One region of the Nocardioides cavernaquae genome, then DNA from elsewhere that is predicted to be linked to it. Evidence: riboswitches for the same ligand, from Rfam matches in the RefSeq annotation. Region 1 holds a riboswitch; the other holds the start of a gene.
The links. A riboswitch is a leader RNA that binds a small molecule or an ion and turns the genes downstream of it on or off. The one in region 1 is predicted to bind cobalamin.

Region 1 (5,933 bases):
TGAGCCCCGCGGCGCCTCAGTCGTCCTTCTTGCCCTTGCCCTTGCTCTCGTCGTCATCGCCGTCGTCGTTGCCCTTGCCGGACTTCTCCTCGCCCTGGTTGCCGCCGCCCGACTGGTCAGGCGGGGTGGCGGTCCGGGTGGGCGTGGGCGACGGGGTCACGGCCGGCGGCGGGGTCGGGAGCGCGTTGAGCATCCGCGTCGCCGCGGCGATCACACGGTCGGCATCGGCATGATCGAGATCGCCCGCGGCACGGGCCTCCTCGGTCGAGGTGATCAGGGCGCGCAGCGCGGCACGCGCCTGGCGCCAGTGACCGTCGGCAATGAGCCCGTCGATCGCCTCCAGCTGTGTGCCGAGGGCAGGCACGGCCTCGGCAGGTGTGGGTTCGGCATCGCCGCAGCCACCGAGCAGGAGGACGGTGGCGAGCGCGAACGCGAGGCGCTTCACGGCGTGCTCCCGTGGATCGCCTCGTGCAGGCCGGCGAGCGGCGCCCGCAGATCCGTGCGTACGTCAGTGGGCACGGGCGGCACCATCGGGTTGTCGTCCTCTGCACCTCCGACCACGAACCAGCCAGCGACGAGCGCGATGGCGGCGACCCCGACCCCGGCCATGACCTGGAGGCGCCTGGGCCGGCCCGGCACCTGGAGGGGTGGGGGTTCCCGCAGGACCTGGGTCTCCGTAGCGAGGTCGAAGGGAGCGGTCCGCTCGGCGTCACTCCCGTCCAGGGCGGCGACGACCCGGTCCGCTGTCGGCCGCGCCGATGGGTCAAGAGCGGTCATCGCGGTCAGCAGCTCGACCCAGCGCTCGCCGAGCCCGGACGGGACGAGGGGCGGAGCCTGGAGGCGCGCGTAGACGACCTCGGACGTGGTGCCGCGGAAGGGTCGCTCCCCCGTCAGCGCCTCGAGCAGCATCAGCCCGAGCGAGTAGACGTCAGCAGCCCCGGAGAGGTCGCCTCCACTCACCTGCTCCGGCGCGAGGTACGCCGGCGAGCCGATCGCCTGCCCCATCGCCGTGTGGCGGGTGGCACCGTCGACCAGCTGCGCGATGCCGAAGTCGGCCAGCAGCACCCGGTCGTCATTGCCGAGCAGCACGTTGCCCGGCTTCACGTCACGGTGCACGATGCCCTGCTCGTGCGCATAGGCGAGGGCCGCGGCGACTTCACGGCCGATCCGGGTGACCTCGGCGTGCGCCAGAAGTCCCTCTGCGAAGCGCCGGCTCAGCGTCGTACCGTCGACGAGCTCCATCACCAGGAACATCTGCTCGTCGTTCAGCCCGGCGTCGAGGAGAGTCACGATCCCGGGGTGGCTCAGCCGGGCGACCGTCCGCGCCTCGGTGGCGAACCGGAGCCGGCCCGTCTCGCCCTCCGCCTGCTCGCGCAGAGCCTTCACGGCGACGGGCCGATGGAGCTGCACGTCCGTCGCGCGGTAGACATCGGCCATGCCACCCCGGCCGATGAGCTCCTCGAGGAGGTACCGGTCAGCGACCCGTGACCCGACTTCCCACGTCATGCATCCAGCCTACGGAGTGTCTTCACCACGCCAGGTGACACCCTCACGGATCACCCGGGCGGGGACTCCCGCGACGGCCGTCCGCGGCGGGACCTTCTGGCCGCGGACCATGCTCCGCATGCCGACGACAGCACCGTCACCGATCTCCACGTGGCCGCTGATGATCACGTCGCGCCCGAGCCAGACGTGCCGGCCGAAGCGCACGTGCGCGCCGTACGAGTTGATGCGGGCGCCGGTCTCGACGTCCTCGAGGCGGTGCATGTCGTCGGTGACGATGTAGACGTAGGCCGCCCAGAGCTGGTCGGGCTGGCAGACGATCGAGCCGCCGTTGCGCGCGTCGACGACAGCACCGCGGGTCGCCACGACGCCCTCGTTGAGCACGATCGTGGACTCGCCACCGCAGTAGATGTCGGCGGCGGTCATGAAGGTGTTGGGGCCGATGAAGACAGTCGCGCTGTCGCCACCGATCAGCAGGCTCGAGAACCACTCCATGCCGGTGCCGAGCACGATCAGCACGTCGCGGAACGGGTAGGTCGCCATGACCTCGATCAGCTTCTCGGGCACGGTCATGCCGTCGCGCAGGTAGAGCGCGTTGCCGTGCTCGTGCCACCACTCCGGCAGCGGACCGGTCACGTTGCGAAGCGTGAGGTCGTCGAGGACCTCCGGCAGGACGCCGCTGTTGACCAGGCGCGAGCGGTGCTCGGCGGTCAGCGGCTCGCCGCGGGTCCAGGACATGCCGCTCAGGATACGGGTACGACGCGTCCCCAGCGTCGGTGATCAGCTCGCAGGACCTGCGCGGTCGGCCGCCGCCACGAGCATGTCGACGCAGTGCTCGACCAGCCGGTCGCGGCCGACGTCCAGCGTGCCTCCCAGGAACTGGGTGAACAGGGCCGTCAGCGCACCGACGAGCTCCACGGAGAGCAGCCGCCTGGCGTCCTCGGCGACATCACCCTGGAAGGCCGTGGCGACGAGGTCGAAGAACTCCGGCTGGTGACCGAGTCCGACCTCGACCAGGACCTGCTCCCGATACGGCGCGAGCATGAGCACCCGGCCCTTCTCCGGACTGTCGATCACCAGGCTCACGAAGGCGTCGACGGCCGCCGACGCGAGCGCGCGGTAGTCGCCACCGCTCTCGGCCGCCTCCACCAGCGCAACCCGAGCCTGCGCCGTGACGTCCTCGAAGACCGCGCGGACGAAGTCGTCACGGTTGCCGAAGATCTCGTAGAAGTAGCGCTCCGTCACACCGGTCGAGCGACAGACTGCCCGCACGTTGACAGCACCACCCTCGATCGCGCCGAGCAGCCCGACGCCCGCGTCGAGCATGGCGCGACGGCGTACGGCGTTGCGGTCGGGCTGAGCGTCAGAGGGAGCGGGCACCGGGTCAGGCTAGCGAGTCGGGCCGGTCAACAGGGATCGACTGTCAGCAGCTCGGGACGCTCGCCGATCTTCGCGCGGATCAGCAGCGGCGGCTCGACCACACCGGGGCCACCCGCCTGCACCCAGTCGATCACCGCCTGGGTCTCGCGCGGGAAGAGGATGCGCGCCAGCCAGACGGGCTTCACGCCAGCCGCGCGCTGGGCGGGCGCGGGCGACACGACGACCACGTTGGAGCGCTCACACGCCAGGAGGCACTGCGAGACGACGACCCGGCCGAAGCCGGCAACGCCCTCTCGCAGTGCCTCCAGCTGAGCGTCATGATCGGCGCTCGGGTGCTTGCGTGTGGTGCCGCAGCAGCAGTCACGGCAGACCGTGACTGCTGGCCCGGCAGTGGAGCTCACGCTGCGACGGTCGCCCGGTCCGGCTCGACAGCTGCAGCCTTGCGGCTGACCAGCAGGCCGAAGACCAGGCCGATCACCGCGAAGACGGCCGCGCGCAGGCCGATCGAGGCGATCCGGAAGTCCCACACGATCTGTGCGCCCATGTCGGAGGCGATCGAGTCCGGCGAGTCCGGGATCGCGACCAGCGCGGCCGCGAGCACCACGACGAACGACACGGCAACGATCGAGATCCGGGCAGGGGCGGACAGGTTCTTCTCGGAGAGGAACCTGTCGAACGAGAACGCAGCGATGAGCAGCGCGACCGAGATGATGATCGTGAGCAGGAAGACCAGCTCGCGCTGGTTGACCGAGCCCGGGTCGCCGACGGCCGGCGGGTTGGCCGGGATGGTGAGCATCGGGGCGAGGGCGAACGCGAGGAAGCCGAGCGCCGCGAGCGCCAGCGAGCGACCGAAGTCCGTCGCACCGGGCAGGCGGTGCCGGGTAGCTGCGAAGACGACCGCGAACACCACACCGAACAGCAGGCCGATGATCAGCGCGGTGCCCATGCCGCCGATCACCTGCAGGGTGCGGGAGACCAGCGGGTCCTCGGTGTGAACGTGGCCACCGGCGGCGATGAGCGCCTTCGTCTCCTCGGCACCTCGCGCGTCCTCGACCTTGAGGGCTTGGCGCAGGACCGGCTCGACGACGAGCCAGAGCATCAGCGCGGCGGCGCAGCCCGCAGCAGCTCCGGCCGCAAGTCCGCGGCGGAGCAGGTCACCCAGGCTCATCAGTGACAGGGAACGCCGAGCGCGTGACGCGCGTCGTGCGTGAGCTCGTGGAGGTACTCGGCCTGGCCGGCGCTGAGCAGCGCGCCGTTCTCCTGCGTGAGCAGGTAGAAGGCAAACAGGGCGACGACCGCCAGGGCCCAGGCCCAGGCGGGAACGCGAATCGCGGTGAGGTTGGTCATTGGTGACCCTCTTTCTTCCATTTCCTCGTGGGTGTGTGCCGCAGCCGGTCTCCTGGCTTCCGGATCAACGCCCCACCTCGCCTTCCCAGCCGAAGCCAGTGGCAGGTTGAGGAGGGGCTCCTCGGTCACAGTGGCGAGGACCACGCCGGAATCTCACCGGCTTCCCGTGCACTGCAGCAAGGCCACCTTCTCACGAGAGGGGGTGCAGCTGTCCATGCGATCGGGGGACGGAACGCGTCGTGCACATGTGATGCAGCCCTCCGTCCGGCTTACCTGCCTGTAACCAAAAGTGCACTTGCTCGCTACTCATTGAGTTCACCATGGATCCAACGCCCGGCGAGACCCGCCGGCGCCGACAAAACGGGGGAACCGCGAGTCGGCTCAGCGACCCACACTGAGGAGGCCCACCATGACGATTCACCAGATCGACCAGAACGCCGCCACCCGCGCCGGCTCCAGCCCCGCCACCCGCGCGGCCACGGAAGTCAGCAAGCGCACCGATTCCCAGGTCCGCCACGCGCGTGAGCTCGTTTCGCTCTTCGACCGGCACCGCGAGCTGCGCGGCGTGAGCGCCATGGCCGACTTCTTCGACGACGCAGTGCGCTGGACTGCCTGATCCAGCCACGCAGCAGCGGCGGTCCCGGTCTCCGGGACCGCCGCTGCTGCGTTCCTGCCCGGGCGCCACAATGAACGCGTGACCGACGAGATCAGCCAGGGCCAGTTCGCCGACGGGGTGCTGGCCGACGTGCTGCTCGCGATCGCGATGACGATCATCGCGACGACGGTGATCTACCTGGTCTTCGTCGCCCTGGTCCGGGTGCTGGGCACCCGCACGATGGCGAACCTCTCCACCTTCGACTTCGCCTGCATGGTCGCCGTCGGCGCCGTCGTCGGCCGCACCGCCGTGCTCGCCAAGCCCAACCTGCTCACCGGCGTGGTCGCCCTGATCACGCTCTTCTGCCTCCAGGGCACGTTCGGCTTCATCCGCGCCCGTGAGCGCGGCAACCGTTGGGTCAACCCGCGACCGGTCGTCCTGGCCCGCGACGGGGTCGTCGACCACGACGCCCTGCGCCGCGTGCACCTGGTCGAGGATGAGCTGCGCTTCGCCGTACGCCGCGCAGGCCTGCCCGGCCTGGCTGCCGTCGGCCTGGTGGTGCTGGAGTCGAACGGATCGATCAGCGTGATCCGGGCGGCCCACCGCGAGGCCTGGCTCGAGGCTGACCTCCCTGGTGCGATCGTCCCCGTTGCCGACGAAACCGCCTCAGACGAGGCCGGTACGCCGCAGGGCTGAGGTCAGCGCCGCGACGTCGGTGCTGTCCCGCGCCGCGAAGCGCAACCACTGGTCGTCGAGACCGGGGAACGTGTCGGCCCGTCGCACGGCGACTCCCTGCTCACGGAGCCTGGCGCGGATCAGTCGTGCGTCGGGGTGGCGGGCGAGCACGAATGGACCGCGCGGGTCGTCGACGACCGTGAAGCCGTGGGCGCTCAGCGTTGTTGCCATGTCGGCGAGCTTGCGCGGGAGCTCAGCGCGGACCTCGTCGGCATGGGCGAGGCCGACCGGCGAGAGACAGGTCCGGGCCGCGACCGCAGCGAGCGTGCCGACGGGCCAGGGGTTCCTTCGGGCAGCGAGGCGGGCGAGCAGGTCGGGGTGGCCGATCAGGTAGCCGATCCGCAGTCCCGCGATCGAGTAGGTCTTGGTGAGG
Region 2 (5,933 bases), 370 kb from region 1:
CAGCGTTGCGGCCATCGGTGCGGTGCGCACGCGCCGCCGGGGTGAGTTCCTCGCCTGCTTGGTGTTGGCGGGTCGGCGGTCGGGTCGGCGTGGGGTCAGACCACCTGCGGAGGCACGCCGTTCTCGCTCACCATCGGGCGCCCGGCGGCCTCCCAGTCGAGCATGCCGCCATCGAGGTTGACGACCTCGCGACCCTGCTGCGCCAGCCATGCGGTGACCTGCGCGGAGCGGCCGCCGACCTTGCAGACGACCAGCGTCTGCTCCGTCGGCACCTCATCGAGGCGGTCGACGAGCTGCGACATCGGGATGTGCAGCGCGCCCTCGATGTGTCCGTGGTCCCACTCGATCTGCTCGCGCACATCCAGGACCGGAAGCCCGGACGGCAGCGGGTGGGGGACCTGGTCGATCGAGACGGTGGGAACGCGCATGCCCCCATCCTAAGGACCGTGCCATCCGGCAAGCGGCGCTTCTAGGATGGGTCCGTGCCTGAGCTGCCCGAGGTGGAAGCCCTCGCCCTCGACCTGAAGGGGCGACTGGACGGCCGCGCCATCGTGCGGATCGACCTCGCCGCATTCATGGCGCTGAAGACCTTCGACCCGCCGCTCCAGGCACTCGAGGGCACGTTCGTCGACGACGTGACGCGGCACGGCAAGTTCCTCGACATCAGCGTCGGCGGGCTGCACCTCTGCCTCCACCTGGCCCGTGCCGGCTGGGTGCGCTGGAAGGACCAGGTCCCGGCTGCTCCCGCCAGACCCAACGGCAAGTCACCGCTCGCGGCACGCATCGTCCTCGACAACGAGACATGTCTCGACATCACCGAGGCCGGCACGAAGAAGAGCCTCGCCCTGTACGTCGTGCGGGACCCGCTCGACGTGCCCGGCATAGCGAGTCTCGGTCCCGACCCGCTCGCTGACGAGTTCACGCCGGCGATGCTCGCCGGCATCCTCGAGTCAGAGGGCCGCAAGCAGCTCAAGGGCGTGCTGCGCCACCAGGGCACGATCGCGGGCATCGGCAACGCGTACTCCGACGAGATCCTGCATGCCGCCCGGATGAGCCCCTTCAAGCCGGCCAGCAGCCTCGACGAAGCCGAGCTGGCCACTCTCTACAACGCGATCCGCGACACGCTCGGTGACGCCGTCGATCGCTCGCGCGGCCTGGCGGCATCCGAGCTCAAGGGCGAGAAGAAGACCAACATGGCCGTCCACGGCCGCACCGGTCAGCCCTGCCCGGTCTGCGGTGACGCCGTGCGTGAGGTGTCGTTCGCGGACTCGTCACTGCAGTACTGCGCCACCTGCCAGACCGGCGGCCGGCCGCTGGCCGACCGCCGGATGAGCAGGCTCCTGAAGTAGCTCAGCGTGCCTCGAGGTTCACCACCAGCGCGTCGGTGTGGTGGTCCTCGACCTCGACGACACCGGGACGGTTGATCGTGAAGTCGAGTGTGGTGACGCCCGCCTTGTAGTCCAGCGAGTGCTCCGGATCGGAGTGCACGTGGAGCTCACCGGAGGAGTCAGCGGTGACGCGGAGGGTGATGGTCCGGCCCACCTCCACCCGCTCGGTCGTGCCCGACGGGGAGACCTTGCCGTCCTTGACGGTCACCTCGATCACCTGCGAGCTGACGGCGGGCGCCGAGCTTGTGGGCGAGCCGGAGGTGGTCGGCGCGGAGGCCATTGACTCGGTGGGCTCAGGAGCCGTCTCGGTGCTGGTGGCGCACCCGGTCAGGGCGAGCACAGCGGCGACGGGGGCAGCGAACAGGGCTGCGGGGAGGGTCATGCGCATGGGGTGATCCTTACGTAGAGGTCAAGCGACGTTGAAGAAGTTCCGGAGCGGGGCGACCCGCCGGAGCACGAGTTGGTCGAGGGCGAAGACGGCGACCAGCGAGGCACCGAAGAGTGGCAACCCGACGCCCAGCGCGATCAGGCCGACGACAGCGACCGGACCGGCCTTCAGGCTGAGCCGGCCGCGCGGTGCGCCCATGGAGGCGCCCTTCGGACGACGGCGCCACCACATCAGCGGCCCGGCCACGCACATGAACATCACGGCGACGCAGAAGAGCCCCGACACCACCATGTTGGCCGTGCCGAACCGGCGTCCTTCGTGCAGGGCGATGCCCTGGCCGACCACCTTGGCGAGTGCGCCGTACTGGTCGTAGCCGAACTCCGCGACGGGCTTGCCCGTGAACTGGTCGATGTGGAGCGCCGACTCGTGTCCCGGCTCGTTGAAGGCGTAGCCGATGACGGAGTAGACCCCCTTCTCGTCGGCCGGCGGAATGACGGTCATCGGGTGGTGCAGGCCCCGCACGTTGGCTGTCTCGATTGCTCCGTCGAATCCGATCTGGTCCGCAGTCGACCTGGAAGCCGCCGTCCCCTCGGACGTGGGGACCGTGCTCTTGCCCTCGCCCCAGGGCACGGCGTGGCTGTGCGGGACCGATGCGTCCAGCGTTGGCGCGGATGACTGGGCACCGGGATCCTCCGACCAGAACGACGTGCCCTGCGACGTGGCGAGCTCCTGCGCCTTCGCGCCCCACCAGATCGTCCACGGCAGCCCGCTCGCGACCAGGGCGAGCAGCCCGACGCCAACGAAGAGGCCGATCGTCGCGTGCTTGTGGCGAAGGGCAGCGCCCGCGGCCCTGGCAGCCTTGCGCCGAGCCCGCGCAGCCCGACCTCGCCAGTACATGTAGTAGCCGGTGATCGCCATGACGATCGCCCAGCAGGCTCCGAGCTCCATCACGTAGGCGCCGAGGTCGCCGGCCATGAAGTTGGAGTGCAGGTTCTTCGCATAGCCGCTGACGGTCTTGTTGGGGTCGAGCTCGCCGAGCACCTCGCCGGTGTACGGGTTCACGTACACCTCCCGGATGGTGTCGTCCTCCCAGCTCGGCGTGCCGGGCGCGGCGGTCGAGAGCGAGAAGTCGGTCGAACGGTCTGCATCGGACGGCTCGAGGACCGCCGCGATCCGGCCGTCGGGATACGCCTTCAGCAGCGACGCTGCCTGGGCGTCGTACGACAGGCGGGTGCCGCTGCTGGGCACGTCGACCTTCATCAGGTCGGCGTGGAGCAGCGGCTCGATCTGGAACCGCAGCAGGTAGACCAGTCCGGTGCTGGCCAGCACCAGCAGGACCGGGATGACAAGGAAGCTGGCGTAGAAGTGCCAGCGCCAGAAGGTGCGGAACAGGCCGCCGCCTCCGGATCTGGCCGCCTTCTTGTCCGGGCGTGAGCGTTGGTCGACGGATTCGGGGTCGACGGTAGTTGTGTCGGTCATGAGGGCTCCTCCGAGATCGTTCACGTGCGCGCCGACCCGAGGGGTCTGCACGTGAACAGGGGCTGCGCTTGGACGGGCTTCGTGCGCCGCCCGGAGTGGCTAGGCAGCGCGGAGGGAGACCGGTGGCCCACGCCGCGCGTGGGTGTCACCGAGCAGGACCTGCAGGTGGAGGACCGGGAGGTGACCGGCGTCGATGCGCCGGGGGATCGTTGTCGCGGCAGGCAGGGGCACACGGCGTACGACGAGGAGCAGCGCGGCGTCGGCGGCCCTGGCCACGAGCCGCAGCGCGTTCCACAGCAGCCGCTCGCCGTGGGCCAGGACGAGCCCGGCGAGGGCGGCAGCGACGAGGTGGGCGAGTGCCATCGGAGCGTGCGTCGGGGTCAGGTCGGCAGCCAGGTGACCCAGGGCATCGCGGAGCGCACCAGCGACTCCGGTCGGGTCTGCCCCGATCGGCTCGCCGTGGCCCGAGAGCGCGGTCATCGCCACGTGGATGCTGGTCTGGCCGACGATGAGGAGACCGGCGATCGTCAGCCGGGAGGCCTCGCGGTCCAGCCACATCGCGGCGCTCATCGTGCAGAGCAGGAGCATCAGCGGGAGGGTCCACAGCGCCGGCACCAGGCCGCCCGCGCTGACGTGGGCGGCGACCGCGAGCAGCAGTGAGACGAGCGAGGTGATGAAGGCGCGCGACACCGTCAGAGCGGTGCCTGCCCGAGTCGCCACGGCAACATCATGAGGCATGACGGTGACTTTGCGGGTGCTCGGCGACCGTGCCGAGGCTCGATGCCCGTGACGTGCGCCTCACGCTGAGCCTCTTGTGGTCCGTGATCCCGCGCACCTAGATTGCGCAGCGAGTCAGTCCCACCTCCTCCGGGAGGTGAAGGGAATCCGGTGAGAATCCGGAACTGTCGCGCAGCGGTGAGGGCGACGAGCGAAGCAACAAAGCCACTGGATCTTCGGGTCTGGGAAGGCGCTTCGTTCGCTTGACCCCGAGTCCGAAGACCTGCTGGCTCGCTGTGTCCACAGCGCTTCGCGATCTGAGCGCCTGACTCCAGAGGTCTTCCTTTGCATGAAGTTGATGCCGTCTCCCGTCGGCAGAACGCGCGACGTCTTTCGGTGCCCTTGCTCGTGGCAGTGCTGCTGCCGCTGGCCTGCGTCACCGTTGTCCTCGCGACCGGGTTCGGCGCTGAGCCACTGCCGGCGCACGTCGTCGTCGACGCCCTGAGGGGCCGCTTCGGTGGCGCACCCGTCGACACGGCGTACGACGCGATCGTCTGGGAGATCCGGCTCCCGCGGACGCTGCTCGGCCTGGTCGTCGGGGCCGGCCTGGCGATCGCGGGCGCGGCCGTGCAGACCCTGGTCCGCAACCCCCTCGCCGATCCCTACCTGCTCGGCGTCTCGTCAGGAGCGAGCGTCGGCGCGACAGCCGTGATCACGCTCGGCGTGCTCTCCAGCGCCGGGCTCTGGGCGCTCTCTCTCGGAGCTCTGGCGGGCGCGCTGCTCGCGTCGCTCATGGTCTTCGGGATCGCGATGCTGCAGGGCGGGCTCACCCCGCTGCGGCTGGTGCTGACCGGCACGGTGCTGTCCGCGGCGTTCTCATCGATGGCGAGCTTCCTGGTCTTCCGGAGCGCTGAGCCGCAGGCCGCGCAATCGGTGCTGTTCTGGTTGCTGGGCTCACTCTCGGGCGCGACCTGGGACCACCTCTGGCTCCCCGTTGCTGTCGTGGCGATCGCGTTCGTCCTGCTGATGGCGGCTAGTGGCTGGCTCGATGCGCTCGCGGTCGGGCCGGACACGGCCGCTGCCCTCGGCGTACCGGTGCGGGCGCTGCGCACCGGGCTCTTCGTGCTGACGGCGGTCCTCGTCGGCGTCCTCGTCGCGGTGGCCGGTGGCATCGGATTCGTCGGACTCGTGCTGCCGCACCTGGCGCGGCTCCTCGTCGGTCCGCGCCACCGCGCCTCGCTTCCGGTAGCGGCGCTGGCTGGCGGGGTCTTCCTGGTCTGGGTCGACGTCGTCACCCGCATCGCGGTCCGGCCGACCGAGATCCCGCTGAGCGTGGTCACGGGCCTCATCGGGGCTCCCGTCTTCCTGATCCTGCTCGGCCGTCGCACCTATCGCTTCGGAGGCGAGTCATGACGATCACCGCACCCCACGTCGTCGGCACGACCCCTGCACTCGCAGCCTCCGGCGTCGCCTGCAAGGCCGGACCGCGCACGGTCCTGTCCGGTGTTGACCTCGACGTCCGGCCGGGCGAGGTGCTCGGGCTGATCGGCTCCAACGGCACGGGCAAGTCGACACTGCTCCGCGTCCTCGCCGGCGTGCGGCCCGCGTCGGCCGGAGAGGTCCTGCTGGCTGGTCGTCCGCTCGGCGCCATCAGGTCACGCGAGCGCGCCCGCCAGATCGCGTTCGTCGCGCAGGAGGAGGCCGCGCCCTCGGACCTGCTCGTCTCCGAGATGGTCGCGCTGGGGCGCGTGCCGCACGCCCGCGCCTGGGGCGGCATCGACGAGGCGTCGCGGCTCGCCGTCACGGAGGCGCTGCACCTGGTCGACCTCGAGTACGCCGCGCAGCAGTCCATGGACCGCCTCTCCGGCGGCGAACGCCGCCGGGCCCTGATCGCTCGCGGCCTCGCCCAGGAGGCCCCGCTGCTGCTCCTCGATGAGCCGACCAACCACCTCGACATCAAG

Region 2: it holds a riboswitch for cobalamin, as region 1 does, so the genes downstream of both, D4739_RS06240 (FecCD family ABC transporter permease) here and D4739_RS04505 (CbtB domain-containing protein) in region 1, are expected to answer to the same signal.

What each region holds. Positions count from the first base shown of each region.
Region 1 is NZ_QYRP01000002.1:897,562-903,494, forward strand. It holds gene D4739_RS04470 (MMPL family transporter) at 1-3, shown strand, start outside; gene D4739_RS04475 (hypothetical protein) at 17-445, opposite strand; gene D4739_RS04480 (serine/threonine-protein kinase) at 442-1,506, opposite strand; gene D4739_RS04485 (acyltransferase) at 1,516-2,241, opposite strand; gene D4739_RS04490 (TetR/AcrR family transcriptional regulator) at 2,284-2,883, opposite strand; gene D4739_RS04495 (hypothetical protein) at 2,910-3,284, opposite strand; gene D4739_RS04500 (CbtA family protein) at 3,281-4,051, opposite strand; gene D4739_RS04505 (CbtB domain-containing protein) at 4,051-4,230, opposite strand; cobalamin riboswitch at 4,256-4,421, opposite strand; gene D4739_RS04510 (hypothetical protein) at 4,640-4,846, shown strand; gene D4739_RS04515 (DUF421 domain-containing protein) at 4,925-5,521, shown strand; gene cobC (Rv2231c family histidinol phosphate aminotransferase CobC) at 5,492-5,933, opposite strand, start outside.
Region 2 is NZ_QYRP01000002.1:1,264,574-1,270,506, forward strand. It holds gene D4739_RS06215 (rhodanese-like domain-containing protein) at 96-428, opposite strand; gene D4739_RS06220 (Fpg/Nei family DNA glycosylase) at 483-1,349, shown strand; gene D4739_RS06225 (cupredoxin domain-containing protein) at 1,351-1,776, opposite strand; gene D4739_RS06230 (PepSY-associated TM helix domain-containing protein) at 1,798-3,255, opposite strand; gene D4739_RS06235 (hypothetical protein) at 3,355-3,975, opposite strand; cobalamin riboswitch at 4,092-4,277, shown strand; gene D4739_RS06240 (FecCD family ABC transporter permease) at 4,375-5,385, shown strand; gene D4739_RS06245 (ABC transporter ATP-binding protein) at 5,382-5,933, shown strand, end outside.